One region of the Amycolatopsis halotolerans genome, then DNA from elsewhere that is predicted to be linked to it. Evidence: riboswitches for the same ligand, from Rfam matches in the RefSeq annotation. Region 1 holds a riboswitch; the other holds the start of a gene.
The links. Region 1 has a riboswitch for cobalamin ahead of metE (5-methyltetrahydropteroyltriglutamate--homocysteine S-methyltransferase). Riboswitches for the same ligand answer to the same signal wherever they lie in the genome.
Positions count from the first base shown of each region.

Region 2: it holds a riboswitch for cobalamin, as region 1 does, so the genes downstream of both, ACFORO_RS32975 (CoA-acylating methylmalonate-semialdehyde dehydrogenase) here and metE (5-methyltetrahydropteroyltriglutamate--homocysteine S-methyltransferase) in region 1, are expected to answer to the same signal.

Region 1 covers NZ_JBHRWI010000003.1:167,988-183,846, forward strand. Annotated here, with positions in the region: gene ACFORO_RS02220 (ribonucleoside-diphosphate reductase subunit alpha) at 1-561, shown strand, start outside; gene ACFORO_RS02225 (ribonucleotide-diphosphate reductase subunit beta) at 576-1,649, shown strand; cobalamin riboswitch at 1,807-2,019, shown strand; gene metE (5-methyltetrahydropteroyltriglutamate--homocysteine S-methyltransferase) at 2,122-4,395, shown strand; gene ACFORO_RS02235 (cytochrome P450) at 4,687-6,090, shown strand; gene ACFORO_RS02240 (diguanylate cyclase domain-containing protein) at 6,337-8,190, shown strand; gene ACFORO_RS02245 (peroxiredoxin) at 8,258-8,716, shown strand; gene ACFORO_RS02250 (GNAT family N-acetyltransferase) at 8,831-9,355, opposite strand; gene ACFORO_RS02255 (LCP family protein) at 9,430-10,620, opposite strand; gene ACFORO_RS02260 (cyclopropane-fatty-acyl-phospholipid synthase family protein) at 10,731-11,984, opposite strand; gene ACFORO_RS02265 (alpha/beta hydrolase) at 12,074-12,799, opposite strand; gene ACFORO_RS02270 (sugar isomerase domain-containing protein) at 12,881-13,609, shown strand; gene ACFORO_RS02275 (ABC transporter ATP-binding protein) at 13,723-15,588, opposite strand; gene ACFORO_RS02280 (glycosyltransferase 87 family protein) at 15,824-15,859, shown strand, end outside.
Region 2 covers NZ_JBHRWI010000043.1:200,557-216,415, forward strand. Annotated here, with positions in the region: gene ACFORO_RS32940 (DUF885 domain-containing protein) at 1-861, shown strand, start outside; gene ACFORO_RS32945 (hypothetical protein) at 927-1,622, shown strand; gene ACFORO_RS32950 (tyrosine-protein phosphatase) at 2,010-2,711, shown strand; gene ACFORO_RS32955 (bifunctional 2-methylcitrate synthase/citrate synthase) at 2,823-3,941, opposite strand; gene prpB (methylisocitrate lyase) at 3,970-4,863, opposite strand; gene ACFORO_RS32965 (MmgE/PrpD family protein) at 4,863-6,344, opposite strand; gene ACFORO_RS32970 (short-chain fatty acyl-CoA regulator family protein) at 6,592-7,992, shown strand; cobalamin riboswitch at 8,052-8,222, shown strand; gene ACFORO_RS32975 (CoA-acylating methylmalonate-semialdehyde dehydrogenase) at 8,381-9,880, shown strand; gene ACFORO_RS32980 (acyl-CoA dehydrogenase family protein) at 9,889-11,028, shown strand; gene ACFORO_RS32985 (enoyl-CoA hydratase/isomerase family protein) at 11,099-12,133, shown strand; gene mmsB (3-hydroxyisobutyrate dehydrogenase) at 12,130-13,014, shown strand; gene ACFORO_RS32995 (enoyl-CoA hydratase) at 13,011-13,784, shown strand; gene ACFORO_RS33000 (ECF transporter S component) at 13,813-14,610, opposite strand; gene ACFORO_RS33005 (ABC transporter ATP-binding protein) at 14,607-15,859, opposite strand, start outside.

The DNA of each region.
Region 1 (15,859 bases):
GTCATGGTCAGCGACCTGAAGTACTTCGACGGCAGCCTCGGCCAGATCGACCGCGTTCCGGACGACCTCAAGGCGCTGTACGCGACGGCCTTCGAGATCGAGTCGAAGTGGATCGTGGACGCCGGTTCGGTGCGGCAGAAGTGGATCGACCAGGCGCAGTCGCTGAACCTGTACATCGCGGCGCCGAGCGGGCGCAAGCTCGATGAGCTGTACCGCTACGCCTGGCACAAGGGCCTCAAGACCACGTACTACCTGCGGGCGCAGTCCGCGACGCACGTGGAGAAGAGCACCCTGCGCGGCACCGACGGCAAGCTGAACGCCGTCTCCGCCACTCCGGCCCCGGCCGCTCCGGCTGCCGCAGCCCCCGCCGCGGCTCCCGCTGCCACGCCGTCGCCGTCGCCGTCGCCGTCCGCCGCGGTTCCGGCCGTCTCCCCCGGACCGTCGCCTGCCGCAGCTGTTCCCGCGGAGCCGAAGGAGATGCCGAAGACCGACGTCGACTTCGTCGCCACCGAGGGCGCTGCCTGCCGGATCGACGACCCCGACTGCGAAGCCTGCCAGTAAGGAATCCCAGAACCATGACGAACGTGGAAACGACGGACGCGACCGGCCTCGGCGAGATCGAGGTCGGCGCGGCCCGGATCAACGTCGACGACAAGCGCATGATCAACGCGCGGGCCGACGTCAACCAGCTGCTGCCGATGAAGTACCGGTGGGCGTGGGACAAGTACCTCGCGGCGTGCAACAACCACTGGATGCCGACCGAGGTCGCGATGCAGGCCGACATCGCGCTGTGGAAGTCGCCGGACGGCCTCACCGAGGACGAGCGGCAGATGCTCAAGCGCAACCTCGGCTTCTTCGCGACGGCGGAATCGTTGGTGGCCAACAACATCGTGCTCGCGGTGTACCGGCAGATCACCAACCCGGAGTGCCGCCAGTACCTGCTGCGCCAGGCCTTCGAGGAGGCCGTGCACACGCACACCTTCCAGTACATCTGCGAAAGCCTCGGCCTGGTCGAGGGCGAGCTGTTCAACATGTACCGCGAGGTCCCGTCCATTTCGGACAAGGACGCGTGGGCGCTGAAGTACACGCAGAACCTGGAAAACCCGGACTTCGAAACCGGCACGCCGGAAGCCGACCAGGCGTTCCTGCGCGACCTCGTGGCGTTCTACGTGATCTTCGAGGGCATGTGGTTCTACACCGGTTTCGCGCAGATCCTGTCGCTGGGCCGCCGGAACAAGATGGTCGGCATCGCCGAGCAGTACCAGTACATCCTGCGCGACGAGTCGATCCACCTGAACTTCGGCATCGACTGCATCAACCAGATCAAGATCGAGAACCCGCACCTGTGGACCGAGGAGTTCCAGGCCGAGATCCGCGGAATGCTGCAGGACGCGTGCGAGCTTGAGGTCAAGTACGCCCGCGACACCATGCCGCGAGGCATGCTCGGCCTGTCGGCTGACCTGTGCGAGCAGTACATGCACTTCATCACCGACCGCCGCGCCCAGCAGATCGGCCTGACCCCGATCTACGGCGAGAACGAAAACCCGTTCCCGTGGATGTCGGAGGCGATGGACTTGAAGAAGGAGAAGAACTTCTTCGAGACCCGCGTCATCGAGTACCAGTCCGGTGGAGCGCTCGACTGGGACTGATCCCGAACCGCTGAAACTCGGCCACGCTCTGGTTCGCCAGGGCGTGGCCGAGCCGCGTTCCGGCAAGCCGCGCTCAGAGCACCGTGACGATCCCGCACTTCGGGACGCCCGCCCGGATTGTGCCGCGCACCGGCCGCAACCGCTAAGCTCGGTCCCGCCACTGGTTCGCCTGTGCGGGGCCGAGCTTTTTCGCGCGGCCCCGCACAGGCGAGGCAACAGGGAACCCGGTGCGATTCCGGGACTGCCCCGCAGCGGTAAGTGGGAACGAAAGCTGTCACCGCGAACGCGGTAAAGCACTGGGCACCAGCCCGGGAAGCGACAGCCAGTAGGCACGAGCGCCACGCCCACGAGTCCGAATACCTGCCAATGGCACGCACGCCGACGGCGTGCGTGAGTCCGGGCCTCGCGGGAAGGGCACCGACCGAAGCACAGCGTTCACGCGTGCCCGGACTCTTCCGGCGAGCACGTGAGGATGCATGCTGTGAACACGATCGGCACCACAGTTCTCGGTTACCCGCGCATCGGCCCAGCCAGGGAGCTGAAGCGAGCCCTCGAGGCCTACTGGGCAGGCACCACCACCGAGGAAGAACTCCAGACCACCGCCCGACGACTGCGCGAACAAACCTGGACAACCCTGCGCGACCAAGGCCTGGACTCAATCCCCTCCAGCACCTTCTCCTTCTATGACCAGGTACTGGACACCACCGCCCTCTTCGGCGCGCTGCCGGAACGCTTCACCCGCCTAGGGCTCTCCCCCCTGGACACCTACTTCGCCGCCGCCCGCGGGGTCCCAGACGCCCCCGCGCTGGAAATGACGAAGTGGTTCGACACCAACTACCACTACCTCGTCCCGGAACTGGGCCCGAACTCCCGGTTCGCCCTCACCGGCACCACCCCGATCGACGAGGTACGCGAAGCCCGCGCCCTAGGCATCACCCCGCGCCCGGTACTCGTCGGCCCGGTCACCTTCCTGCTGCTGGCCAAGGCAACTGAGCCCGGATTCAGCCCGCTGGAACTGCTGGACGAACTGCTGCCCGCATACGCCGAACTGCTGAGCGAACTGGCCGACGAAGGCGTCGAGTGGGTCCAGTTGGACGAACCAGCATTCGCCGCAGACAGGGCGACCTCGGAGTTCAACGCCCTCACCCGCGCATACCACTGGCTGGCCAAGGAAAAGCACCGACCCAAGCTGCTGGTAGCCGGATACTTCGGCGGACTGGGCCGAGCACTGGGCGTACTGGCCCGCTCCCCCATCGAAGCGTTGGCCCTCGATCTGGTAACCGATGCATCCTTTGTGGACAAAGCAGCAGCAGAAGGAGCATTGCGAGACAAGGAAGTACTCGCCGGAATCGTGGACGGCCGAAACATCTGGCGCACCGACCCCGACGTAGCACTGGCCCGCGCCGCACAACTAAAAGCCACCGCGGCACACGTAAGCGTATCGACGTCGTGCTCCCTCCTGCACGTCCCTTACGACGTGGAAGCAGAGACAGATTTCAACCCACGCGTGAAGAACTGGCTAGCCTTCGCACAACAGAAGGTGGACGAGGTTGTCCTGCTCGGCCGAGCGTTGAACGGCGAGAACGTCGACCTCAACCCGGCGCGGGCCGCCGTCGCCGACCGAGCCAGTGCTGAGGAGCTCAACGACGCCGGCGTCCGGGCGCGCGTCGCAGCGCTCCAACCGGAAGACACCGTCCGCATCCCATACCTAGAACGCGCTGCAGCACAACAAAAATCCCTGAACCTCCCCCCGCTACCCACCACCACCATCGGTTCCTTCCCCCAAACAAGCGAAGTCCGCCGAGCCCGGGCCGCCCACCGCACAGGCAAACTCGACGACAACGCCTACCGCACCGCGATGCGTACCGAAATCGACCGCGTAGTGCGTTTGCAGGAAGACCTAGGCCTGGACGTCCTCGTCCACGGCGAACCGGAACGCAACGACATGGTCCAGTACTTCGCCGAACAACTCACCGGATTCGCCACGACCGACTTCGGCTGGGTCCAGTCGTACGGATCCCGATGCGTCCGCCCGCCGATCCTGTTCGGCGACGTCTCCCGCCCGAACCCCATGACCGTCGGATGGACCCAGTACGCGCAAAGCCGCACCGACCGTCCGGTGAAAGGCATGCTGACCGGCCCAGTGACAATCCTGGCCTGGTCATTCGTCCGCGACGACCAACCACTGACCGACACCGCACGCCAAGTCGCGCTGGCAGTCCGGGACGAGGTCGCCGACCTGGAAGCCGCCGGAATCCGCGTCGTGCAAGTCGACGAACCAGCATTGCGCGAACTGCTCCCGCTGCACGCGGCGGACCGCGAGGCGTACTTCGACTGGGCCGTGCCCGCGTTCCGCCTGGCCACCTCAGGCGCGGCGGCAACCACCCAGATCCACACCCACATGTGCTACTCGGAATTCGGCGACGTACTACCCGCGATCGACGCCCTCGACGCCGACGTCACCAGCATCGAAGCCGCCCGCTCGAAAATGGAGGTACTCGCCGACCTGAACGACGCAGGCTTCGCCCGCGGCGTCGGCCCCGGCGTATACGACATCCACTCACCACGCGTGCCGGACCAAACCGAACTGACCAGCCTGGTGCGCACAGCACTCAGCGCAGTTCCGGCGGAACGCCTGTGGATCAACCCGGACTGCGGCCTCAAGACCCGCGGCTACGCCGAGGTGGAACCAGCACTGCGACACCTGGTCGGCGCGGCCCGGGAACTGCGCGCCGAACCTCGCTGACCCCGCCGGTGCCGGGCGGCGAAAGACCAGCCGCCCGGCACCGCCCCGAGGATCACCCGAACGGCAGCCCCGCAAGGTATTGTCATGTTGTCAATAACAGGGGACCGTGGACGCGACCGATACCCTTGCCGGGAGGTGGTCGTCATGGCGGACGTGACCGGAAAAGCGGGAATCCCGACGACTGGCGGCGCGCTCGGCCGGGCCGCCCGGGTAGGTCCCGACGCGCTCGGCACCCTCGCGCACGCCGGGAGCGACGGCGTCACCCGGCTCTCGGAGAACCTGCGCGGCCGGATGCCGCCGCTGACCGCGATCCCGTTGCCGCGCAAGGTGGACGAACGCTGGCTCGGTGCGCGCTGGCCGGTCCGCGAACTCGCGACTCCCCCGGCGGGCAGCGGCCTGAAGCCCATCCTCGGCGACGACGGACCGCCGTTGATCGGCCACACGCTCGACGGGATGAGGTTCGGTCTCGACTTCAGCCTGCGCCGCTTCGAGCAGTTCGGCCCGGTGTCGTGGATGGGCGTGTTCGGCCAGCGGATCGTCACGCTGTCCGGGGCCGACGCCACGCAGGCCGCGCTCGTGAACAAGGACAAGGCGTTTTCCCAAGAGGGCTGGAAGTTCTTCATCGAGCGGTTCTTCGAGCGCGGGCTCATGCTGCTCGATTTCGGCGAGCACCACCTGCACCGCCGGATCATGCAGGAGGCATTCACCCGCGACCGGCTCCGCGGCTATGTCGCGCAGATGGGCCCGGCGTTGCGCGAAGGCGTCGCGGCGCTGCCGTCCGGCCGTCCCCAGCTGTATTGGGCGTTCAAACAGCTGACGCTGGACGTCGCGACGCAGGTTTTCATGGGCATGCGCTCCGCCGCCGACGCCGAGCGCATCAACCGCGCGTTCGTGGCCGCTGTGCGCGCCGGTACCGCTGTGGTGCGATATCCGGTGCCTGGCGGTCGCTGGGCCGCGGGTTTGCGCGGCAGGCGGGCGCTGGAGCGCTATTTCGGCGAGAACCTGGCGGCGAAGCGCGACGCGGACGGCGACGACCTGTTCTCCGCGCTCTGCCACGCGACCTCCGAGGACGGCGACCGGTTCAGCGACGCCGACATCGTCAACCACATGATCTTCCTGATGATGGCCGCGCACGACACGACCACCATCACCGCCAGCGCGATGGCCTACTACCTCGCGAAACACCCGGAATGGCAGGAGCGCGCCCGCGAGGAGTCGCTGCGCCTCGGCGACGACCTGCCGGACCTCGAAGCGCTGGAAAGCCTCGAAACGCTGGACCTCGTCATGAAGGAGGCGCTGCGGCTGCGCGCGCCGGTGCCGTCGCTGGCCCGAAAGACCACAAAGGACACTGCCGTCCTCGGCCACTACCTGCCGGAAGGCACGATGGTCGCGGTTTCGCCGACGCTGAACCACTACTCCCCCGAGCACTGGACCGATCCGCTGCGCTTCGACCCCGAGCGGTTCGGCCCGGACCGCCGCGAGGACAAATCGCACCGGTTCGCGTGGATGCCGTTCGGCGGCGGCGCGCACAAGTGCATCGGGCTGCAGTTCGGCGGCCTTGAGGTCAAGGCGCTCATGCACGAGCTGCTGCGGGCGCACCGCTGGTCGGTGCCCGAGGACTACGTCGCCAAGTGGGACTACGTCTCGCTTCCGGTGCCCGCCGACGGGCTCCCGGCCCGCCTGGCCTATCGTTGACGGCCGCCGAGCGGGACAGAAAGGTCGACAGCTGGAGACAAAACCACAGTACAGGCCACCTTCGTGTACTCAAGGTGACTTGATGTCACCAGTTGTGTAGTGCCCATCACTCGTTCAGCCGGTAGACACCCTGTTAGGTCCGTGATGCCGTGGCATCACTTGCGGCCAACTCGTACCCAGTGTGGGTCCTCGGACCCTCCGCACCGGGCCTGAGCTGGTCTTTGTCCGCGTATGAAGAGGTGGAGTGTGCCGGAGCCTGGTGCCACGCCAGGGTTGGTCGACGTCGCGCGCAAGTACGCGGCGGCGCTGACTGACACCAACGGAGTAACGCTCCCTCCCGCCGAGGTGGAGCGGATCCTGCTCGACTTCGCCGGCGAGGTCGCCGAGCGGCCCGAGGACACCGGCGCCACGCGCCGGTTCACCGCGCTCTTCTCCTCCGCGCCGATCGGCATCGCGCTCACCGGCCCGGACGGCACCGTCGTCGAGGCGAACGCCGCGCTGGCCCGGCTGCTCGGCACGTCCACGATCGAGTTGCGGGACAAGCACATCGCCGATCTCGGAGCCGGCCCGCAGGATTCCGTGCGGCTGCGCTCCGCGCTCGAGGGCCTGCCGCTCACCGCCGACGGCCGCCGGGCCGTCCAGAGCGTGCAGCTCGGCCACAGCCTCGACGGCGAACTCACCACGAACGTCACGCTCGCGACGCTGCCCGGCGACCGTCCCGGGACGTACTTCCCGGTGTTCATGGCGGCCGATGACGACGACCTGCACCTGCTCGGCGAACGGCTGCGCCACCAGAACCTGCACGACCCGCTCACCGGGCTGCCCAACAGCGCCGCGTTCACCACCCGGCTGGAAACCGTGCTCGGCTCGAGCGGCACCGACGAGATCGCCTTGCTGTACCTGGACATCGACGGGTTCAAGGTGATCAACGACGGGCTCGGCACCGGCATGGGCGACCTCGTGCTGAAGGCGATCTCACGGAAGCTGGAGGCGGTGTTCACCGGCCAGTACGACGGTTACGTCGCCCGGCTGTCCGGCGACGGGTTCGCCGTGATCCTGCGCGGGTCGGAACTGAACTCGCAGAAGACGGTCGTGCTGGCCGACCAAGTGCTGGAAGAACTCAGCGAGCCGGTGTACGTCGACGGACACGGCATCGGCGTCAGTGCGAGCATCGGGATCGTCGTGCGCCCGGCGCACGAGAGCAGCCACAGCGAACTGCTGCGCGCGGCCGAGCTGGCGCTGCACCGTGCCAAAGAGGCGGGCAAGGCGCAGTGGATGGAGTACGACCCGCAGAAAGACAGCGATAATCGCAACCGTTACCAGCTCGGCGCCGTGATCGCCGGCGCGCTGGAGAACGGCGAGTTCTCGCTGATCTACCAGCCGACGGTCAAGCTCGCGAAGCCGGACGAGATCGCCGCGGTGAACGCCGGTCTGCTCTGGAGCCACCCCGAACGCGGCGAACTCGGGCCCGAGGAGTTCTACCCGCTCGCGCAGACCACCGGCATGACCGTGCCGCTCGGCAAATGGCTGCTGCAGGAATCGCTGGGCGCGACCGCGCGCTGGCGCGACCAGTACGGCCCCGCCGCGCCGGACGTCTGCATCCGGCTGCCGAAGCGCCTGGCCATCGACCCGGATCTGGTGCTGCTGGTCAAGAACCAGCTCGACCGGCACCACCTGCCCGCGCGAGTCCTGCGGCTGTGCACCGACCGCGCGTCGATGTTCGACGACGACGGCGAGGTGCTGGACTCGTTCACCGTGCTCGCCGACCTGGGCGCGCAGCTGGTGCTCACCATCTCCGGATCGTCCGACCTGGAACTGATCCCGCGGTACCGGCTCCCGGTCAAGCACGTGATCCTCAGCGGCCCGGTCATCGACGCACTGGCCGGTCCGGACCCGGCGGAGACCGACGTGCGGCACCTGTCGCAACTGGTCACGCGAGCCAAGGAGCTGGGCCTGCGCATCGGCGCGGAGGGCGTGCGCGATGACGACCACGCGGACCGCCTGCGGGAACAGGGCGTCCTGGCCGCGAGGGGTTCGTTCGTGGCAGAGTCCGCGACCGGCGACGAGGTCGACGAAATGATCGCCCGGCACGCCAGCTGACCCATCCGCCGCCTGCCCGGCGCCGAACTCCCGGGTACGACGACCTTTCTGGAAGGACCCCTCCGCGATGCAGCCTGGCGACCTCGCCCCCGACTTCACCCTCCCCGACGACCAGGGCGTCGAACGCACCCTGTCGGCACTGCTCGCCGACGGCCCGGTCGTGCTGTTCTTCTACCCGGCCGCGATGACGTCCGGCTGCACCGCCGAAAGCTGCCACTTCCGGGACCTGGCCGCGGAATTCGCGGAGGCGGGCGCGCAACGCGTCGGCATCAGCCCGGACGCGGTCGGCAAGCAGCGCGAGTTCTCCGCCAAGCACGATTTCGACTACCCACTGCTGTCCGATGTGGACGGTTCGGTGGCGAAGCAGTTCGGCGTGTGGCGAAAGATCCTGCCCCTGCACACGAAACGGCAGACGTTCGTGATCGCGGAAGACCGGCGGGTGCTGGACGTGATCAAGAGCGAACTGAACTTCACGGCGCATGCTGATCGGGCGTTGAAGGTGCTGCGGGAACGCGCGGACGCCTGACCGGCACCACCCGGAAATCCCGCCCGGCGCGCGACGCGGACGTCCGTGAGGGGAACCCTGAGGGACTCTGATTCCCTCGGGGTTCCCCTCACGGACTTCTGCGGCAGCGGGCGCTTACACGGGCCGCTCAAGCCGCCAAACCACATTCACCCCGCTGCAAGCCGACGGAATGCGCCCCTCCGCTGGTTCCTCCCCCACCCGGGAAAACCCCAGCCGCACCGGAACCGCGCCGCTGCGGGCATTTTCCGAATCGTGCTTGATCAACACAAAAGTGGCGTCCAGCCGCCAAGCCAAAGCAACCAGCAACGCACTCGCCCGCGTCACAAAACCCTTGCCAGTCTGGGTTTTCGTGAGCCAGTACCCGATCTCCCACCCGTCACCACGACGCATCAACCCGCAACTGCCCGCCAGTTCGTCATCCGGCGTGTAGATCGCGTAGTTGTATTCCTCGCCGCTCTCCCATTGCGAGGCCACGCGCGTCAGGAACTCGTCTCCCTTGGCCTCGTCGTAGCCGTCGATCGCCCAGGGCATCCACGCGGACAGGTGGTCCAGGGATCCCACGACGGCCGCCACCTGCGCGTCCCGATGCTCCTGGCGCCAGCGAACGAGGGTGACCACACCGTCGGTGAGAGTGTCCATGCGAGCCATCCTGACAGCAGAAACGGCGGCAGGCTCGCGAATTTCGCGAAGCTGCCGCCGTTTCACAAGCCCAGTCAGTGCATCACGACGTCCGGAGGCACCTCGGTGTCGTTCTTCAGCGCGTCGAACAGCTGCCCGGACTTCTTCTTGTCCCAGTGCTGCGCCGACGCGTCGGTGATCGGCATCGTCGTGGTCGTGACGCCGTCGGAGGAAATGCCGCGCATCGCGATCGCCAGGCCGGCCAGGTTGTGCACGTGGTCGCCGGTGTCCATGGTCAGCGCGTCCGGCGCGGAACCCAGGAGCGGGAAGAAGTCGAACGGGTTCAACAGGGTCCCGGGGCTGGCGATCTGGCTGACCAGCGCCCCGATGAACTTGCGCTGGTTCGCCACCCGGTCGAGGTCCGAGCGCGGCGTCGCGTCGGCGTGCCGCATCCGGACGAAGCCGAGCGCCGAGCGTCCGTCGAGCTTCTGGCAGCCCGCCTTGATGTCGATGCCGGTCATCGGGTCGTTCATGTCCTTCTCGATGCACATGTCGACCCCGCCGATCGCGTCGACGATGTTCGCGAACCCGCCGAAGCCGATCTCCGCGTAGTGGTCCATGCGCAGCCCGGTGGCCTGTTCGACCGTCTGGACCAGCAGTTTCGGCCCGCCGAGCGCGAACGCGGCGTTGATCTTGCTCGTGCCGTGGCCGGGGATCTTCACCTGCGAGTCGCGCGGCAGGCTCAGCAGCGTCGGTTTGGTCGAATTGTCCGGGATGTGCGCGATCATGATCGTGTCGGTGCGCTGCCCGCCCGCCTCGCCGGTGTCACCGGTGGCCAGGCGCTCCTCGTCCGCGGCGGACAGGCCCTGGCGGCTGTCCGACCCGACGATCAGCCAGTTCGTGCCCGACGCCGCGGCCGGGCGCCCGGAGTAGTCGGCGATCGCGTCCACCCGGTTGATAGTGAACTCCAGATACGCCCAGACCGCGCCGAGGAACAGCACGAACACGATCAGCAGCGTCATCAGGATCTTGCCGACGCTCCACCGGCGGCGACGGCGCGGCCGCGGCTGCTGGCCCCCGTACTCCGGCGGGTCCTGCCGCGGCGGCACGGGCGGCGGCGGGGCCTCGCCGCGCGCTCCCATCGGCCGGGTGCGGGCGTCGTAGGGGCTTTGCCCTCTGCCCGGCAGCGGCATCATCTGCGCCCGCTGCTGCTGGCGCGGGCGTGCGGGGGGCTGCGGTGGGCCGGGCGGCATCCGCCGCCTGCCGTCGTCGCCTCCGTACGTCATGGGCCTGTCTCCCCGATCCGGTGGTGCGTGGCCGCGCAGGCTCCTGCGCGGTCCTCCTGCGGTGGACGTGCGGGACCCTACGCGGGTTGTCCCGGCGGGGAGAGACGGCCTCAGCGCGGGTCGGCGAACCCGAACTGGTGGACCTTCAGATGCCCCGACCGGAACCCGGCCTCGGAGTAGGCGAGGTAGAACTCCCACATCCGCCGGAACACGTCGTCGAACCCGAAGCCGCGGATGTCGTCCCAGCGCTGCTGGAAGCGGTCCCGCCACAGCTTGAGCGTGCGGGCGTAGTCCTGGCCGAACTCGCGCATCCCGGCCAGCTTCAGCCGGGTGTTCTCGCGCATCCCGTCCTCGATCGCCTGCACCGACGGGATGATGCCGCCGGGGAAGACGTACTTGTGGATCCACGTGTAGGACTTGGCCGAGGCCAGCATCCGGTCGTGGTCCATGGTGATCGCCTGCAGGCCGAACTGCCCGCCGGGGCGCAGGCGCTTGCCGATCGTGGAGAAGAACGTCGGCCAGTAGGACGCGCCGACCGCCTCGATCATCTCCACGCTGACCACCGAGTCGTACTCGCCGGTGGCCTCGCGGTAGTCGCACAGCCGCACGTCGACGCGGTCGGAAAGGCCCGCTTCGGCGATCCGGGCGTCGGCGAGCACCTTCTGCTCCTGCGAGATGGTCAGCGACGTGACCTTCGCGCCGCGCGAGGCCGCGCGGATGGACAGCTCGCCCCATCCGGTGCCGATCTCCAGCACCTCGCTGCCTTTGCGCACGCCGGCGTAGTCGAGCACGCTGTCGAGCTTGCGGTGCTGCGCCTGGGTGAGCGTGTCCCCGGGGCCGAACAGCGCCGAGGAGTACATCATCGACTCGTCCAGGAACGCGCTGAACAGGTCGTTCGACAGGTCGTAGTGCCGGTGGATGTTCGACCGCGCGCCCTCGACGGTGTTCTCTTCCTCGGACGGCTGCATGCGCTCGGCGATCCGGCGGAACCGCTGCAGGAACGGCGGCACGAGCGTGGCCAGCCGCTCGGCGAACGGCGTGAGGACGCCTGCCAGGTCGTCCGCCGTCCAGTCGCCGACCAGGTACGCCTCGCCGAAGCCGATCTTCGCGTCGGCCCCGAGCCGGTGGAAGAACGCCGCGGGCCGGTGGATGCGCATCTCCGGCGCGTCCGGGCCGCCCGCGCCGAGCACGGTGCCGTCCGGGAACGTGACGCGCACGTCCAGCGATTTCACCGCGTGCCGGAACAGCGCCTCGGCCGCGCGCGCCCGCAACGGCGAGTGCGGCGGCGTGGCGAGACCGGGCCATCGGGATTCGCCGGGCACCGGCTGCGAGACCACTGTCGGATCGACTCGTGACGTGGACAAGACACTCCCTCCGAACGGGCTTTCGAGCCCTTCCCCATGATATTCCCGCTTCGTCCCGACTGCCTTCGCGACCGGGCCGCGCCCTCCGGTTACCCCGGGATGCGCAACCGGTCGCCGGAAGGGCGGGACCAGGCCTGACGGAGAGTCTCGTCCGTCTCGCCCACTCCGATCCGGTCCAGTGTGAAAGCACACATCAGCCGGGTCCAGACCGCGGGACGGCGGAGCATCGAATGGCCTTCCCCGGCGATCTCGAACCGCGCCACCAGGTCGGTGACCTCGCGGGCGCGCGCGGCGAAGGCGTAGGACTCGGCGGGCGAGGTCATCCGGTCGCGGGTGCCGTGCGCGATCAGCACCGCGCGGCCCGCGACGGCGTCCACCGGCTCGCCCTGCGGCGTCCACGGGGCCATCGCGCACACCCCGGTCACCGCCGGATCGTCGGCGACCCGCAGCGCGACGCGGCCGCCCATGGAATGGCCGACGAGGACCACCGGGAGCCCGGGATGGTCGGCGCGGATCCGGTCCAGGGCCCAGCGGGCGTCCGGCACCGGGCTTTCCATCCGGTCGTTCCAGCCGTACAGCCGGTTCCGCATCAGCCGGACTTCCAGGCCGTGCCGTTTTCCGGCCCGGTGCAGCGAACGGGCCAGCGGCACCATGCGCTGATACGCCAGCCGCCACGGCTGGACGACCGCGGTGCTGCGCTCGGCCCCGCCGTGCAGCACGAGCGCCACCGCGCGGGTCTGCCCGGGGGCCCGCCACGCCCGCACGGCCGGATCCGTCCGGCCGCCTTGCCGTTTCCCGTTCACCGGCACCCCCATTCCGATCAACTCCACGGTAATCCACCACGAAGCGTGTCCACCCGATAGATTCGGTGCCCGGACCCGCGAGGAAGGGCAGGTGTGGTGAGCGCCACGGATCTCGTGAAGAGCACTTCGGACCAGCTTGCGGCGGCGGCGGAGGCCAATGCCGCGCAGGTGTCCGCCGCCGCGGACCTGCTGCTGGGGGTGATCCGGGCCGACGCGCTGGTCTTCACCGCGGGCGCCGGGCACTCGCTGGCCGCGGTCGCCGAGACGTTCTACCGCGCGGGCGGGCTCGCCTGCGTGTATCCGGTGTACCACCCGGAACTGCTGCCGCTGCACGGCGCGCAGCACAGCACGCGCACCGAACGCCGTTCCGGGCTCGCCGAAGAGGTGCTGGCCGAACGCGCGCCGGGACCCGAGGACGTGCTGGTCGTGTTCTCCACGTCCGGCGTGAATCCGTACCCGGTCGAACTGGCCGCCGGCGCACGTCGCCGAGGCGCCGCGGTGATCGCGGTGACGTCGCGGGCTTGTGTGGCGGCCGCACCGCGCCGGTCCGCCACGACGTTGGTCGAGGAAGGCAGTGTGGTGCTGGATTCGCTGGTGATTCCCGGCGACGCCAGCTATCCGGCGTCCGCGCCGCGCACCGGGCCGCTGTCCACTGTGGTCAATGCGTTTCTGTGGAACCTGATCCTGGCCGAGGTTTACGACCGGGGCACCGCCGAAGGGCTCGACGTTCCGCTGTGGCGCAGCTCCAATGTGGAGGGCGGCGACGCGGCGAACGCGGCGCTGCTGGCCAAGTACGAGCCTCGCGTGCCCGCCCTGCGCTGACCCCGCCCCGCGCCACGCGCCCCAATGTGGCATTGGGTGCGCCAGACGCACCCAATGTGGCGTTCGGTGCGTCACATGCACCCAATGCCACATTGGGGCGGTCCTGGCCGGGGTCAGGCGGCGGCGGGTTCTTCCGAGAACTGCGTGTGGTACAGCTCCGCGTACCGGCCTTCCTTCGCCAGCAGTTCGTCGTGCGTGCCGCGTTCCACGATGTCCCCGTTTTCCACCACCAGGATCAGATCCGCCGCCCGCACGGTCGACAGCCGGTGCGCGATCACCAGCGACGTGCGGCCTTCCAGGGCTCCGGTGAGCGCTTCGCCCACCGCGGCCTCGGATTCCGAATCCAGGTGCGCGGTCGCCTCGTCCAGCACCACGACCTTCGGCTGCGCCAACAGCAATCGCGCGATGGTGAGCCGCTGCCGTTCGCCGCCGGAGAGCCGGTAACCGCGTTCGCCGACGGTCGTGTCCAGTCCGTCCGGCAGCGAGTGCACCAAATCGCCCAGCCGCGCCTTTTCCAGCGCGGCCCAGATCTCGTCGTCCGTGACTTCCGGGCGCGCGTAGCTCAGGTTGGAGCGGATCGTGTCGTGGAACAGGTGCCCGTCCTGGGTCACCACGCCGACGGTTTCCCGCAGCGAAGCGAAACTCAGCTCCTTGACGTCCACATCGGACAGTCGCACCGAACCGGCGTCCACGTCGTACAGCCGCGGCAGCAGCGAAGCGATCGTCGATTTGCCCGCACCGGACGAACCGACCAGCGCGACCATCTGCCCGGCTTCCGCGCGGAAGCTGAGGCCGTGCAGCACCTCGTCGCCGCCTCGGCTGTCCAAAGTGGCCACGTCCTCCAGCGAGGCGAGCGAGAACTTGTCCGCCGCCGGGTAGCCGAACCGGACGTCGGAGAACTCGACCGAAACGCCGCCCTCGGGCAGCTTCTTCGGCTCGGCCGGCTCCTTGATCATCGGCTCCAGGTCCAGCACCTCGAAGACCCGCTCGAACGACACCAGCGCGGTCATCACGTCCACGCGCACGTTCGCGAGCGCGGTCAGCGGCGTGTACAGCCGGGTCAGCAGCAGCGCCAGCGCCACCACGGTGCCCGGTTCGAGCTTCCCGGTGAGCGCCAGGTAGCCGCCGAGGCCGTAGACGAGCGCCTGCGCGAGCGCCGACACGAGCGTCAGGCTCGTCATGAACCAGCGCGTCAGCATCGCGGTCCGCACGCCGATGTCGCGCACGCGTCCGGCGCGGAGGCCGAAGTCGGCGACCTCCTGGCGCGGCCGGCCGAACAGCTTCACCAGCGTGGCGCCCGGCGCGGAGAACCGTTCGGTCATCTGCGTGGTCATCCCGGCGTTGAGTTGCGCGGCCTCGCGCTGCAGTCCGGCCATGCGACGGCCGAGCCGCCGGGCGGGCAGTACGAAAATCGGCAACAGCACCAGCGCGAAGAGCGTGACCTGCCACGAGAGCGACACCATCACGATCAGCGACAGCACCAGCTGGATCACATTGGTGACCAAACCGGACAAAGTCGCGGTGAAGGTGCGCTGCGCGCCGATCACGTCGTTGTTGAGCCTGCTGACCAGCGCACCGGTGCGAGTGCGGGTGAAGAACGCGATCGGCAGCTTCTGCACGTGCTCGAACACCGCCACGCGCAGGTCGAGGATGATGCCCTCGCCGATCCGCGCGGACTGCCAGCGTTCGGCGAGGCCGAGCCCGGCGTCGAGGATCGCCAGCACCGCGATCACGACCGACAGCCAGATCACCACGTTCAGCTCGTGCTTGCCGACGATCGCGTCGACCACCTTGCCCGCGAGCACCGGCGTCGTCACGGCGAGCACCGCCGAGATCACGGTGAGCACCAGGAAGGCCAGCAGCCGCACCCAGTGCGGCCGGGCGAACCGCGCGACCCGGCGGACCGTGCCCCGGGTCAGCGCTTTCGGCGCGTCGCCCGCCCGCATGGCGGAGCTCAGCAGCGCCCAAGTGTTGTCCATTGGAGTGTCCCCCAGCTCGTGAAAACCTCTAGATTAGTTGAACTTTTTTCCGGAGATGACCTGCACAACACCGGGACGCCCGGCATTCTTCCCGATGTCCGTGAGGGGAACCCTCACGGACTCTGATTCCCTCAGGGTTCCCCTCACGGACCTGGGCCCGGGCGGGGCGGCGGGGCTCGGTAGCCTGGCGTTTCGGGGTCGGCGAACCGGGGAGGAAACGCGGGTGCAACTGCTGATGGCCCCGGCGCGGGCCGGAACAGCACATCCCGTG
Region 2 (15,859 bases), on a different contig from region 1:
CTGACCGAGGTCCGCCGGGAGACCGGCTTCGACGGCGACGAGGCCGCTTACCGGCTCCGGCTCGAAGCCGACCCGCGCTTCCACGCTCCCGATCCGGAGTACGTCGCGGAGACCTATCGCAGGCACATCGCCGCTGTCGAACCCCAGGTCGACCAGTGGTTCCAGGTCCGGCCACGGGCGGCGTACGGCGTGCACCGGCTCGATCCGGAGCTGGAAGCGGGCATGACATTCGGCTACTACGAGCCGCCTATCGCGACCAACCCGGTCGGCCGCTACCGGTTCAACGGGTCAGGCTTGGCCGATCGTGCGCAGATTTCGGCCGCCGCGCTGATCTTCCACGAACTCGTGCCCGGTCACCACTTCCACTTGGCGCGCCAGGCCGAAGATGCCTCTTTGCACCCGCTGCAGGCGCAGGGCGCGGCGGAGGCGCTCGGCGCGTACAGCGAGGGCTGGGCCGAGTACGCGGCCTCGCTCGGGTTCGAAATGGGTCTCTTCGCCGATCCGTGGGACCGCTACGGCGCCCTTCTGCACCAGCGGTTCGTGGCCCAGCGACTGGTCGTGGACACCGGGCTCAACCTGCTGGGCTGGTCCGAGGACAAGGCCCGCGCGTACATGGCGTCGACGACCATGGAGTCACCCGCCCAGGTGGCCTCGGAGATCCTGCGCTACGGCACCGATCTGCCCGCCCAGTCGCTGTCCTACCGGCTGGGTTTCGAGAAGTTCTGGCAGCTTCGCGGCACGGCCGAGCAAGAACTGGGCAGCCGGTTCGACGTGCGCGAGTTCCACGAGACAGTGCTCGGCGCCGGCAGCCTTCCGCTCACCGCCGTCGAACACAACGTCAAGGCTGCCCTGAGCCGCTGACCACGCAGCGCGACTCCGGTGGATCTCGGCAGGATACGCCGGCCGACCCCGAACCGGACGGGATCTTGTCCGAGCTCATCGCCCAGGCTGCCGCCGAGCTGCGCGATGCGGTCACGCCGCGAGCCCCGACAGCCCTGGCACTCATCGGCGTGGTGGTCGGCGCGATCATCGCCTGGCGCACCTTCACGTCCCAGAACCAGGCGAACGAGAAGAACCTCGCGGCGCTGAAGGCCCAGCTTGACCTCCAACGCGACGATTCCCGGCGGCAGGCTGATCTGCACAGCGCCCAAGGAGAGGCGCTCGCGCTCCAGGTGCGTCAGATGACAAGCCAGCTGGAGCGCGAACAACGCTTCGACGCGGAAGCTGTTCGCGTCATCAAGCATGTCATCGACAACACCGACCTGAAGCAGTCCCAGCTCAAGGTCATTGTCACGAACACGTCGCCAAGACCCATCCATGACCTCGACATCGTGTTCAGCGACGGCGTGACCCTCCACGACTGTGTCATCGGAGACCAGCAGGTCGGTCCTGGACGCCAACGAAGCCCCGACTCGCAGGTCGGCATCCTCACCGCCGAGACCGCAGTGCGGTACTTCTCGGGCTACGTCGATCGTTCCTTGGCATCGCGCCTGAAGTTCAAGATCACCTACCGCACTCGATACAGCCACTGGGTCGACGACATGTGCATCCCGGAGAAGATAGAGCCCGGCGTCGATCCGTTCGCGGCACACGACTCGGACGGTGCATCAACTGCCTCCTAGACGCGCAAGTCTCAGCTCGGGCCCGGCGTCCGCAGCGCGGGGAATGACCTCCCGCTCCACCACGGGACAAACATCCGCTCATGCCGCATAGCGGCCACGGTGGAATGTCCACCACCTCGTCAGCGCCAGCGACCACTGCCAGCTCGCGATCAGCATCGACGCCACGAAACCTGTTCCTGTCTTTGCTATTTGGCCCCTGTGATCGATAGGTGGCCCCGGATAGGGCGATTCGGCCCGACGCACCGCCTCGCCTGTGTTGCCAGTCGAGTGCAGGGGAAATGGCAGCGGACGCTCAGCCGATGTCGGTGCGGCGCGGGACGGTCCGGTCCCCCGCGCGGCAGGCTTGCCGGGAGCCAACCGAGAGCGGGCGTCACGCGTCTTGTGACTGTGATCGGCGGCAGAGAGCTTTCTTGGGACGGGTGTGTCAATGTTCGGGATCTCAGCGGGCTGGGGCGGGTCAGGCCGCGTGCGGTGGTCCGGATGGAGGCGCCGACGCGCTTGAGCGAGGCCGGGTGGGCGGCGGCTTGGGCATACGGGGTCCGCACAGTGGTCGATCTGCGCGAGCCCGACGAGCACGAGCCGGACGACGCACCGAGACCGGCGGGAATCACGACCGTTCATGCCCCGCTGGAACCGGTCGGCACACCGTTCTACGAACAGTGGAAGAAGATCGACAACTTGGCCTCGCCGCTGTACTTCCCGGCGATACTGGCCGAACACCCCGAGTTGGTGGTCACCGCCGTGCGGGCGATCGCCAACGCCGCGCCGGGGTGCGTGGTGTTCCACTGCTCCGGCGGCAAGGACCGGACTGGGCTGCTGGCCCTGGTGTTGCTCACGTTGGCCGGAGCGGCACCGGAGGAGATCATCGCCGACTATCTGCTGACCTACGACCGGATGAAGCAGCGGTACGACGCACTCGGCATCCCTGACCAACTGACCGGAGTGACCAAGCTCCTCGCGGCCCGCAACACCACCATCGAAGCATCGCTGGCCTCAACGATCACGTCGTTGACGATGCCGGACTACCTTCTCGACAACGACCTGTCCGATACCGAACTCGCCGCCCTGCACGCCCGCTTGGCCATCTGACGAACAGGTCAGCCGGGGAGGACCTTCGGCACCGACAATCGGAGGGTCCGGCTACGCGGCCCCTTATCGCGCCAGCTGATTCGAGTCTTCCTCAGTCCAGGTTCCGCTGGGTCAGCAGCGGGTGATCGCCCGCTGCGGCTTGCCGCTGTAGGTGCTCGACGGGCGGATCAGGCTGTTGGCCGCGAGCTGTTCGGTGATGTGCGCGGTCCAGCCGGTGATCCGCGCGGCCACGAAGATCGGCGTGAACACCGGGGTGTCGAACCCCATCAGGTGATACGCCGGGCCCGCGGGGTAGTCGAGGTTCGGGTGGAGTCCTTTCGCCGTGTGCATCGCCTGCGCGAGAGCTTCGTAGAGGTCGAGCAGTTCGTGGCCGTCGCGCAGCTCGGCCACCTCCTGCAACGCCTGGCGCATCGTCGGCACCCGGGAATCGCCTTTCTTGTACACCCGGTGCCCGAATCCCATGATCTTGCGCTTGTCTGCGAGGGCTTTCGTCAACCATGCCTCGGCTTTGTCCGCGACGCCGATTTCCTCGAAGGTCGCCATCACCGCCTCGTTCGCGCCACCGTGCAGCGGGCCTTTCAGCGCCCCGATAGCGGCCGTCACCGCGCTGTAGAGGTCCGACAGCGTCGAGGTGACGACCCGCGAGGTGAAGGTGGAGGCGTTGAAGCTGTGCTCTGCGTAGAGGATCAGAGATGTCTCGAAGGCCCGGACGATCACCGGCTCCGGTACCGCGCCGAGGGTCAGGTACAGGAAGTTCTCCGCGTAGCCGAGATCGTCGCGGGGCGGCAGCGGAAGCAGTCCGTGGCGGCGGCGTTGTGTGAGCGCGACGACCGACGGCAGCACCGCGAACAGGCGCAATGCCTTGGCCTGATTGGCTTCCGGCGAGTTGTCGTCTTCCGCGGGGTCGTTCGCGCCGATAATGCTGACCGCGGTGCGCAGAGTGTCCATCGGGTGCGCCGTCTCCGGCAGGCTGAGCAACGTCATGACCAGCTCGACCGGCAGGCCGCGTTGCGCTCGCTCGGCCTGGTTCTGCTCGGCCAGTTGCGCCGGCGTGGGCAGTTCGCCGTGCCAGAGCAGATAGGCGACTTCTTCGAAGCCGCAGTGCGCGGCGAGGTCCTGGACCGGATAGCCGCGGTAGGTCAGGGAGTTGGTGTCGGGGTTGACCATCGACACGCCGGTGGTGTCGACGACGACCCCGGAGAGTCCTTTGTGGATGGTTGGTGCGGACATCGGCGTCCTCCTGGCAGTCGGGCGAGCGTCACACGGAGAAGGTGAAAATGTTCTGGTCGAACGTGTTGTAGGCGGGGTAATCGAGCAGGTCGTAGAGATCACGGCGGTGCTGCATGCGGTCGAGCAGCCCCTCTTGCGTGCCTTCGCCGGCGATCTCGCGCAGAGCCGTTTCGGCGGCGTGCATGGCGATCCGCAGCAGCGTGACCGGGTAGATGACCAGGTTCACCCCGAGCGATTCCAGGGTCGGCGCGTCGAGCAGCTTGCTTTTCCCGAACTCGGTCATGTTGGCGAGAATCGGGACGTCGACGGCGGCCCGCATCTTCTCGAAGTCTTCCGGACCGGTCATCGCTTCGGGGAAGATGAGGTCGGCACCCGCGTCGGCGAAGGCCTTGGCTCGTTCGATCGCGTCGTCCAGGCCGTGCACTCCCGCGGCGTCGGTGCGCGCGGCGATCACGAAGTCCGGGTCGCGACGCGCGGAGGCCGCGGCCGAGATGCGGCGGACCGCGACGTCCCGGTCGACGACGTCCTTGCCGTCGAGGTGGCCGCAGCGCTTCGGGTTCACCTGGTCCTCCAGGTGCATCCCGGCGACGCCGGCGTCTTCCAGGAGCTGGACGGTGCGGGCGGCGTTCATCGGCTCGCCGAACCCGGTGTCGGCGTCGACGAGCGCGGGCAGCGCGGTGACCCGGGCGATCTGCTGCGCCCGGCCGGCGACCTCGGTGATCGTGGTCAGGCCGATATCAGGCAGGCCGAGGTCCGCCGACAGCACGGCCCCGGAGACGTAGACGCCCTCGAACCCTTCGCGCTCGATGAGCTTGGCGCTGAGCGGGTTGAACGCGCCCGGGAATCGCTGCAGCTTGCCGGAATTCAGCCCGGCTCGGAACGCGGCCCGCTTCTGCGCGGCAGTGGGAGCGGCGTGCAGCATCAGAAGATCCCCTTCGTCTTCGGGGTCGCGTCGATCGCCGACGGCAGGGTCAGTTCGCGAACCTCGTCGGCGTCCAGTTCGGACAGTCGGCTGACGGTGCCGAGGAACCGGTCCTGGTCGGCCGGGGCGATCACGCCGTCGGCGAGCGTGCGGAACTTCGCCACGTACTGCTCGCGGGCGAACGGCCTGGCCCCGGCTGGATGGGCGTCGGCGACGGCGATCTCGTCGGTGACCGTGGTTCCGTCGGCAAGAGTGACTTCGACACGGCCGCCGAACGCCGGTTCCGGCTCGTGGTACCGCCGAGTCCACTCCTGATCCTCCACAGTGGATACTTTCTGCCACAGCTCCACCGTGTCCGGGCGGGTCGCGCGTTCCCGGGCGTAAGACTTCTCGTGGTGCCAGGCCCGGTCCTGCAGCGCGACCGCGAAGATGTACGGGATCGAGTGATCGAGGGTTTCGCGGCTGGCGTTCGGATCGTATTTCTGCGGATCGTTCGCCCCTGAGCCGATCACGTAATGCGTGTGATGGCTGGTGCGGATCACGATCTTCTCGACCTTGCCGAGTTCGCCGATCCGCGGGCCGAGCCGCCGCGCGAGGTCGATCAGCGCCTGGCTCTGGTACTCCGCCGAATGCTCCTTGGTGTAGGTGTCCAAAATGGACCTCTTCGCCTCGCCCGGCGCGGGCAACGGGACGGTGTAGCGCGCTTCCGGGCCGCCCAGCAGCCAGGCGACGAACCCGTCTTCTCCCTCGTAGATCGGGCTCGGCGCGCCTTCGCCGCGCATCGCCCGGTCGACCGCTTCGATCGCGGCTTTCCCGGCGAATGCGGGGGCGTACGCCTTCCAGGACGAGATCTCGCCCTTGCGCGACTGCCGCGTGGCCGTCGTGGCGTGCAGCGCCTGCCCGATCGCCTGGTACACGGTTTCGGTGTCCAGCCGCAGCAGCGCGCCCAAGCCGCCCGCCACCGACGGGCCGAGGTGCGCGATGTGGTCGATCTTGTGTTCGTGCAGGCAGATCCCGCGGACGAGGTCGACCTGCAGCTCGTACCCGGCGGCGATGCCGCGGACCACATCGGCTCCGGTGCGGCCGGTGTGCTGCGCGACGGCGAGAATCGGCGGGATGTTGTCGCCCGGATGCGAGTAGTCCGCGGCCAGGAACGTGTCGTGGTAGTCCAGCTCCCGTACCGCGACGCCGTTCGCCCACGCGGCCCACTCCGGGGCATACCGGCCGGGCACGCCGAACACGGTCGCGCCGGGCCCGGCCGGATGCGCCAGCGCCTGGTCGCGGGCCGCGGACACCGGCCGCCGGGACAGCGAGGCGGCGGCGACCGCGGCGTTGTCGATCACCCGGTTGACCACCATCTCGGTCACCTCGGGAGCGACTGTCACGGGATCGACAGCGACGGACGCTAGCTTCCAGGCCAGCTGCTCCTCGCGGGGCAGCGGCTCGGCGGAACGGTAGGTGCGGACGGAATGGTCGATCATCATTTTCCTTCGGGTACGGAGAAACCGGTCTTCTCGCCGACCGGCCGACGTCGGCCGTGTGCGGCGGGCAACGGGCGCGGCACGCGGCCAGCGCCGACGGCTCGGGCGATGTCCGTCCGACTTCCCTGTGAAGCTTGTGGTGCCATGCGATCAGCGTGGCACCGAAGAACGGGACAGGCGATACCTGGGGGCTGTGAAGTGTTGTGAACATTCGCGGCAGCCTTGTAAATGTTGTTACAGTTCGAAAATGGAGAAGATGTTCGCTGGCGCGCGGCTGCGGCAGCTGCGCGAGGGGCAGTCGATGACGCAGTCCGACCTCGCCCGGCTGCTGGAGATCTCCCCCAGTTACGTGAACCAGCTCGAGCACAACGGGCGTCCGCTCACGCTGCCCGTGCTGGTGCGGCTGACCGAGCATTTCGGCGTGGACGCCGAGTTCTTCGCGCCGCAGGACATCGCCCGGCTCGTCGCCGACGTCCGCGAGGTGTTCGCCGACGAAACCGTGACCGGCTCGGCGTCCGCGGGCGAGGTCGACGAGCTGACCGCCAAGCTGCCCGAGGTGGCCAGGACGCTGGTCGCGCTGCACCGCCGCTACCGGGAGGCCGTGGAGAACATCGCGACGCTGGTGTCCGAGCAGGGCATGGACCGCGCGGTCGCGAACCAGCCGCACGAGGAGATCCGCGACTGGTTCTACCGCCGCCGCAACTACGTCGCCGAGCTGGACGAGCCCGCCGAACGACTCGCGGCGGAGCTGCGACTGGTGCCTGGGGAAGTGCGTTCGGGACTGGCATCGGGCCTGCGGGAGCGGCACGGCGTCACCGTTGCCGCCGCCCCCATCGGCGCCGACCAGCACCGCTTCGACCCGGCCGCACGGGTGCTGCACCTCTCCCCCGCGCTGCGTCCGGGCCAGGCCGCGTTCCGTCTCGCCTCGGAACTCGCCATGCTGGAAGCGGGAACCACGATCGACCGGCTGGTGGACGGCGGCGGTTTCACCGGCGAAACCGCCCGGCGCCTGGCGAGAATCGGCCTGGCCAACTACTTCGCCGGAGCGCTCGTGCTCCCGTACCGCGTGTTCCTCGGGGCGGCTGAGCGCTGCCGCTACGACATCACGCGGCTGTCGGATCACTTCGGCGTCGGATTCGAGACGATCTGCCACCGGCTCTCGACCCTGCAACGGCGCGGCACCCGCGGGGTGCCCTTCTCCTTCGTCCGGGTCGACCGGGCGGGCAACATCTCGAAACGCCAGTCGGCGACCGGGTTCCACTTCTCCCGCGTCGGCGGTTCGTGTCCGCTGTGGATCGTCTACGAGGCGTTCGGCTCGCCGGGAAAGATCGTCACCCAGGTCGCCGAACTGCCGGACGGCAAGAAGTACTTCTGGCTCGCCCGCACGGTCGACCGCTCCGTCGGCGGGCACGGCGACCCCGGCAAGACGTTCGCCATCGGGCTCGGCTGCGAACTGCGCCACGCCCGGCGGCTCGTCTACTCCGACGGCCTCGCCCTCGGCGCCGACGCGGCGGTGACCCCGATCGGCATGGGCTGCAAGGTGTGCGAACGGCCCGCCTGCCCGCAGCGCGCCTTCCCCGCGATCGGGAAGCCGCTGCGCGTCGACGAACACGCCAGCAGCCTGCTCCCCTACCCGCCCCTCGGCTGAGCACCGCCACCCGGACGAGATCCCCTCAGCCGGTCGACATAGTAGGAATTCCTACTATAGGATGCCAACAGGTCTGCGGTGCAGGGAAGCCGGTGCGAATCCGGCGCGGTCCCGCCACTGTGACCGGGGAGCGGCGCTCCACCCGAAAGACGGCCACTGGCGCGAGCCGGGAAGGCCTGGGGCGCCGCGGATCCGGGAGCCAGGATACCGGCCGCGGACGTTCGTGTTCGTCCACGAGGATGGAGCTGAACGCATGCGGATTCTTCCTGCCTGCGCGAAAAACGCCGACCCGCCGCCCGGCCTTCGGTAGCTCAAGCCTGCCCGGAAACCCCGGCCGCCGCCGTGTGCGGCCGGGCAGTTCGTCCTGCGCTCTCGCGAAAGGCATGCCATGACCACCGAACTCCGGCATTTCGTCGGCGGCAAACCCGTGTCCGGCGCCTCGGGCCGGTTCGCCGACGTCTTCGACCCCAGCACCGGCGCCGTCCAGGCCAGGGTGCCGCTCGCCTCCGCCGAGGAGGTGAGCGCCGCCGTCGGCATCGCGGCCGCCGCCCAACTCGAATGGGCGCGCTGGAATCCGCAGCGCCGCGCCCGCGTGCTGATGCGGTTTCTCGACCTGGTCCGGTCCGAAGAGGACAGTCTCGCGCGGCTGCTGTCCTCCGAGCACGGCAAAACGATCGCCGACGCCCGCGGCGACCTCCAGCGCGGGCTGGAGGTGGTCGAGTTCGCGATCGGAATCCCGCACCTGCTCAAGGGCGAGTTCAGCGACTCCGCGGGCACCGGGATCGACGTCTACTCGATGCGGCAGCCGCTCGGCGTCGTCGCCGGGATCACGCCGTTCAACTTCCCGGCGATGATTCCGCTGTGGAAGGCCGCGCCGGCGATCGCCTGCGGCAACGCGTTCGTGCTCAAGCCGTCCGAACGCGACCCGTCCGTGCCGCTGCGGCTGGCCGAGCTGTTCCTGGAGGCCGGGCTGCCGCCGGGCGTCTTCCAGGTCGTCAACGGCGACAAGGAGGCCGTCGACGCGCTGCTCACCGATCCCCGGGTCGAGGCGGTCGGGTTCGTCGGATCGTCGTCGATCGCCGAGTACATCTACACCACCGCCGCTTCGCACGGGAAGCGCGCCCAGTGCTTCGGCGGGGCGAAGAACCACCTGATCGTCATGCCCGACGCCGACCTCGGGCAGGTCGTCGATGCCCTGATCGGCGCGAGCTACGGCTCCGCGGGAGAGCGCTGCATGGCCATCTCCGTCGCCGTCCCGGTCGGCGAGGCCACCGCGGACGCGCTGGTCGAACGGCTCGCCGAGCGCGTGAAGACCCTCAAGGTCGGGGCAGCGCACGACGAGACCGCCGACTTCGGCCCCCTGGTCACGGCCGACGCCGTGCGGCGGGTGCGGGATTACCTCGAGGTCGGTGTCGCCGAAGGCGCGGAGCTGGTGGTGGACGGCCGCGATCTCACGGTTCCGGGGCACGAGAACGGGTTCTTCCTCGGCGGCTGCCTGTTCGACAAGGTGACGCCGAAGATGCGGATCTACCGGGAGGAGATTTTCGGCCCGGTGCTGTCGGTCGTCCGCGCGGCCGATTACGAAGAGGCATTGCGATTGCCGAGCGAACACGAATACGGCAACGGCGTGGCGATCTTCACCCGTGACGGCGACACCGCCCGCGATTTCACCGCCCGCGTGAACACCGGCATGGTCGGCGTGAACGTCCCGATCCCGGTGCCGATCGCGTACCACACTTTCGGCGGCTGGAAGCGGTCCGGCTTCGGCGATCTCAACCAGCACGGCCCGGATTCGGTCCGCTTCTACACCAAGACGAAGACCGTGACCTCGCGGTGGCCGTCCGGCATCAAGGAAGAAGCCTCGTTCGTCATCCCGACGATGGATTGAGGCGGGTCATGAGACTGACCGCAGAACAACTCGCGCTGCGCGACACCACCGCGGACTTCGCGGCCGAGCATCTCGCACCGCACGCGCTGGAATGGGACCAGGACAAGCATTTCCCGGTCGACGTGCTGCGCAAGGCGGCACAGCTCGGCCTCGGCGGGATCTACCTGCCCGAGGACGTCGGCGGATCCGGCCTCGGCCGGCTCGACGGCGTGCTCGTGTTCGAAGCGCTCGCCACCGGCTGCCCGTCGATCGCGGCCTACGCGTCCATCCACAACATGGTCGCGACGATGATCGACCGGTTCGGCGACGACACCCAGCGTCGCCGCTACCTGCCGCGTATGTCCACTATGGACTCGCTCGGCAGCTACTGCCTCACCGAACCCGGCGCCGGTTCGGACGCCGCCGCCCTCACGACCCGCGCGCGACGGGACGGAGACCACTACTTCCTCAGCGGCGTCAAGCAATTCATCTCCGGCGCGGGCACGTCCGACGTCTATGTCGTGCTGGCGCGGACCGGCGGGCCCGGCGCGGCGGGGATCTCCGCGTTCGTGGTCGAGCGGAACACCCCTGGCGTTTCGTTCGGCCCGAACGAGGTCAAGATGGGCTGGAACGCCCAGCCGACGAGACAGGTCGTCTTCGACGACGCCCCGGTGCCCGTCTCCGCGCTGCTAGGCGGCGAGGGAGCCGGGTTCAAGGTGGCGATGTCCGCTTTGGACGGCGGACGGCTCAACATCGCCGCGTGCTCGCTCGGCGGCGCGAAAACAGCGCTGGGCAAAGCCGTCCGGCATGTGTCGGAGCGCTCCGCATTCGGCGCGAAGCTCTCCGAAGCGCAGGCCCTGCGGTTCCGGCTGGCCGACATGCGCACCGACCTCGAAGCCGCCCAGACGCTGTTGTGGCGCGCCGCGGACGCGCTCGACCAAGGCGACCCCGATGCCACCCAGCTTTCCGCGATGGCCAAGCGATTCTGCACCGACGCCGGATTCGAGATCGCGAACCAGGCGCTGCAACTGCACGGCGGCTACGGGTACCTGGCCGAGTACGGGATCGAGAAGATCGTTCGCGACCTGCGGGTGCACCAGATCCTCGAAGGGACCAACGAAATCATGCGGGTCATCATTTCCCGCCGGATGCTGGCGGAGGCGGCATGAGCACATCATCGCGACAGTTTGCTCGTGCCGCCGACTGGGCGCGGGTATCCCGCACATCACTGGAGGCCGCGTGAGCGACGTCGAATTCCTTGTCCACAGCGGGATCGGGCGGATCACGCTCAACCGCCCCCGCGCGCTCAACGCCCTGACCCACGACATGGTCCGGGCGATCACCGCCCGCCTCGACCGGTGGCGCGACGACGCGGGCGTGCGCGCCGTGCTCGTCGAAGGCGCCGGCGAACGCGGGCTGTGCGCCGGCGGCGACATCCGCTCCATCTACGAGGACGCTCGTGCGGGCGGCACCGCCACGCTGGAGTTCTGGGCCGACGAGTACCGGCTGAACGCCGCGATCGCCCGCTACCCCAAGCCGTACGTGGCGATCATGGACGGGCTGGTCATGGGCGGCGGCGTCGGGGTGTCCGCGCACGGCAGCCACCGCGTGGCCACCGACCGGTCCCGGATCGCTATGCCCGAAGTCGGCATCGGCTTCGTCCCCGACGTCGGCGGCACCTATCTGCTTTCGCGCACTCCCGGCGAACTGGGCACGCACGCCGCTCTCACGACCGCACAACTCTCCGGAGCCGACGCCGTCCACTGCGGACTGGCCGATTTCTTCGTCCCGGCGGACCGGCTGCCCGACCTGTTCGACGCCCTGGCCACCCGCACCCCCGACTCGGCTTTGGCGCTGGTCGCCGAAACTCCGCCGCCGAGTGCACTGGCGGCCGAAGCCGCGTGGATCGATCACTGCTACGCCGCCGACACGGTCGAAGAGATCCTGGGCCGGCTGCGCGACGGCGGCGAAGCGGCGGTCGCCGCGGCCAAGGAAATCGAAAGCAAGTCCCCTGTCGCGCTGAAGGTCACCCTTCGGGCGCTGCGCGCCGCAGCAGCACTGCCGGACCTGGAATCGGTGCTGGCGCAGGAATACCGGATCTCGCACCGGGCGTTCGGCTCCGCCGAGTTCACCGAAGGCATCCGCGCGCAGGTCATCGACAAGGACCGGTCGCCCCGCTGGCACCCGGCGACCCTGGCCGAGGTCGACGCCGACCTGGTCGGCAGCTATTTCGCAGCGCTGGGCGACGAAGAGTGGACGGGAGTGGCCCGATGAACATCGCTTTCCTGGGACTCGGGAACATGGGCGGGCCCATGGCCGCCAACCTGGCCAAGGCCGGGGAGAAGGTGACCGGCTACGACCCGGTCCCCGACGCCCGTGCCGCCGCGGCCGGAAACGGCGTGGCCGTGGCGGATTCCGCGATCGCGGCAGTCGCGGGCGCAGCAGTAGTGATCACCATGCTCCCCAGCGGACAGCACGTGCTGGACTGCTACCGGGACATCGTCCCCGCCGCCTCGCCCGGCACGCTGTTCCTCGACTGTTCGACCATAGAGGTCGCAGACGCGCGAGATGCCGCCGACCTCGCCGCCGCGGACGGGCACCTGGCGCTCGACGCTCCGGTGTCGGGCGGGGTCGTCGGCGCTGCCGCCGCCACGCTCACCTTCATGGTGGGCGGTCCGTCCGAGGCGTTCATCAGCGCCGAGCCGTACCTGAAGAGCATGGGCAAGCGGATCGTCCACTGTGGAGAGACCGGTGCCGGGCAGGCGGCGAAGATCTGCAACAACATGATCCTCGGCGTCTCGATGATCGCGGTCAGCGAGGCGTTCGCCCTCGGCCGCCGGCTCGGCTTGACCGACCAGGCCCTCTTCGACGTCGCCTCCACCGCGTCCGGACAGTGCTGGGCGCTCACCACCAACTGCCCGGTCCCCGGGCCGGTGCCGGCGAGCCCGGCCAACCGGGACTACGCGGGCGGGTTCGCCAGCGGCCTGATGCTCAAGGACCTGCGCCTGGCCCAAGCCGCGGCGCAGGCCGAGGGCGTCCGCACCGAACTCGGCAAGCACACCGAAGAGCTGTACACCGCGTTCGTCGCCGCAGACGGCCCCGGTCGCGATTTCTCCGCCATCATCACCAGCCTCACCAAGGACTGCACCGCATGACCGAGACCATCCTCGTCGACCGCCCGGCCGAACGGGTAGCCCGAATCACGCTCAACCGGCCCCAGGCGCTCAACGCGCTGAACCGGCAGGCGATGAACGAGATCACCGCGGCAGCGGCCGAATTGGACCGCGACCCGGACATCGGCGCGATCGTCCTCACCGGCTCGGCGAAAGCGTTCGCGGCCGGGGCGGACATCAAGGAGATGGCCCCGCAGAGCTTCAGCGAGGTCTACGCGGCGGATTGGTTCGCGGGCTGGGAAACGCTGGGCCGTGTCCGGACGCCGCTGGTGGCGGCGGTCGCCGGGTACGCCCTCGGCGGCGGCTGCGAACTGGCGATGATGTGCGACGTGCTGCTCGCGGCGGACACCGCGAAGTTCGGCCAGCCGGAGATCACGCTCGGCGTCATTCCCGGCATGGGCGGCTCCCAGCGGCTGACCCGCGCGATCGGCAAGGCCAAGGCGATGGACCTGGTCCTGACCGGCCGGATGATCGGGGCCGAGGAGGCCGAGCGGGCCGGGCTGGTGTCCCGGATCGTCCCGGCCGACGCGCTGCCGGAGGAAGCGGTCGCGACGGCGGCGAAGATCGCGGCGATGTCCAAACCGGCGGCGATGCTGGCGAAAGAGGCTGTGAATCGCGCGTTCGAGACAAGCCTGTCGGAAGGATTGCTGTTCGAACGACGGCTGTTCCACTCGACCTTCGCCACTGCCGATCAGAAGGAGGGCATGACGGCGTTCGTCGAGAAGCGGCCTCCGGAGTTCCGCCACGGATAAGCCCGGCCTCATCGAATCGGCCCGCTGGTCACACCGGCTTGTCGTGGAATTCGACCGGCGCGTCGAAGGCGGCGCGGCGCGAGGCACGGCGCAGCGTCGCCAGCACCAGCGGGCCGAAAGCGACGATCGCGACGACGTTGGTCACCGCGCGGCCGGTGTCCCAGCCCAGCGAAGTGGCCGTGTCGAACAGGAGATAGCGGCCGAGGTTCGTGAGCGTCGAAGCGTTGGGGTCAAAGGACAGGGCGGTGTGCGCACCGATCGCGAACGGCCAGAACGACAGGTTCAGCGCGAGCCCGTAGCCGAAGGCCGACAGCGCCCCGTACGCCGCCAGCAGAACGATTTCGAGGCGGCCGCTCGCGCGGGGAAGCAGCCCGGCGCCCAGCCCGACCCAGGCGCAGCCGAACATCTGGAACGGCAGCCACGGCCCGATCCCGCCGGTCAGCAGCGCCGAGGCGAACAGGGACACCGAGCCGAGGGTGAAGCCGAATCCAGGGCCGAAGACCCGTCCGGCGAGCACCAGCAGGAAAAAGACGGTCTCGATGCCTCCGGCGCCAGCCCCGAGCGGGCGCAGCGCCGCGTTCACCGCGGCGAGCACCCCCAGCAGCGCCAATGCTTTCGCGTCGATCCCGCCGTCTGCCAATTGCGCCAGCAGGACCCCGAGCACGAGCACCAGCAGCACGCCGAAAATGAGCGGAGCCTCGGTGGCCGCGTCGGCCAGCACCGTGCCGGGGGCGACGAAGAACGGCCAGCAGAACGCGGCGACGCCCAGCACGGAGGACACCGCCAGCGAGACCGCGGACCAGCGGCCGATGCGTACCGGGCTCACCGCAGCGCTCCCGCGACCTGGTCGACGGTCAACCAGCCGCCGCCGAGGATCTTCGCCACCTGCGGCGCGAACAGCGGCGAGGACACCACGACGTCCGCAGTGGGCCCGTCGGCGACCACTTCGCCCTCGGCGAGCACCACTGCCCGATCGCACGTCTCGGCCACGAATTCCACGTCGTGCGTAGCGATCAGCACCGCTCCGGGATAGGCCCGCACCAGCGCGGTGAGCCGCTGCTTTCCGGGGTAGTCCAGGCCGCGGGTCGGTTCGTCGAGCAGCAGCACCGCGGGGTCGGCGGCGAGCTGCACGGCCAGCGCGAGCGCGAGACGCTGGCCTTCCGACAGGTCGCGCGGATGCGAGTCCGGGTCGATGCCGGGGGCCAGTTCGTCCAGGATCGCCCGCGCTGCCGGCGAAGCGAGTTCCTCGCCGACGGTGTGCAGGTACAGCAGATCCGCCGGGGACTGCGGGACCAGGGCCGCGAGTTCCCGGCGCGGCACCGGTTTCAGGCCCGCGGGATCCGTCCCGCGGATCGTGACGGCACCGCGGTGCCGGGCGCCGCTGCCCTGCAATGCCCACAACAGAGACGACTTGCCGGAGCCGTTGCGGCCCATCAGCGCCACCGTCTCCCCGGCGGCCACTGTCAACGACACCTCGCGCACCGCGACCGTGTCGCCGTAGCGAACCACGACGCCTCGGCTGGCCAACGTTTCTTCGCCGGAACCGAGTGGCCCGGGCACCGGCGCCGAAGGAAGTTCGGCGCGCAGTGACTGCGCTTGGCGGCGGGCGTCGCGGACCGACAGCGGCAACGGATCCCACCCGGCGAGGCGTCCCAACGCGACCACCGGCGGGGCGATCGGCGCGGACCGCATCGCCTGCGCGGGCTCGGCGACGGTGACCCGGCCGCCGTCCACGGTCAGCACCCGGTCGGCGTACTGCAGCACCCGTTCCAGCCGGTGTTCGGCGATCAGGACGGTGACCCCGAGGTCGTGGACCAGCCGGGTCACCGCGGCCAGGACTTCCTCCGCGGCGCCCGGATCCAGCGCGGAGGTCGGTTCGTCGAGGACCAGCACTCGCGGGCCCGCGGCCAGCACCGCGCCGATCGCGACCCGCTGCTGCTGCCCGCCGGACAGCGCGCGGAGCGGACGGTCCCGCAGCTCCGCGATGCCCAGCAGATCCATCGTCTCCTCCACCCGCTTGCGCATCACGCCGGCGGGCACGCCCAGCTGTTCCATGCCGTAGGCCAGTTCTTCCT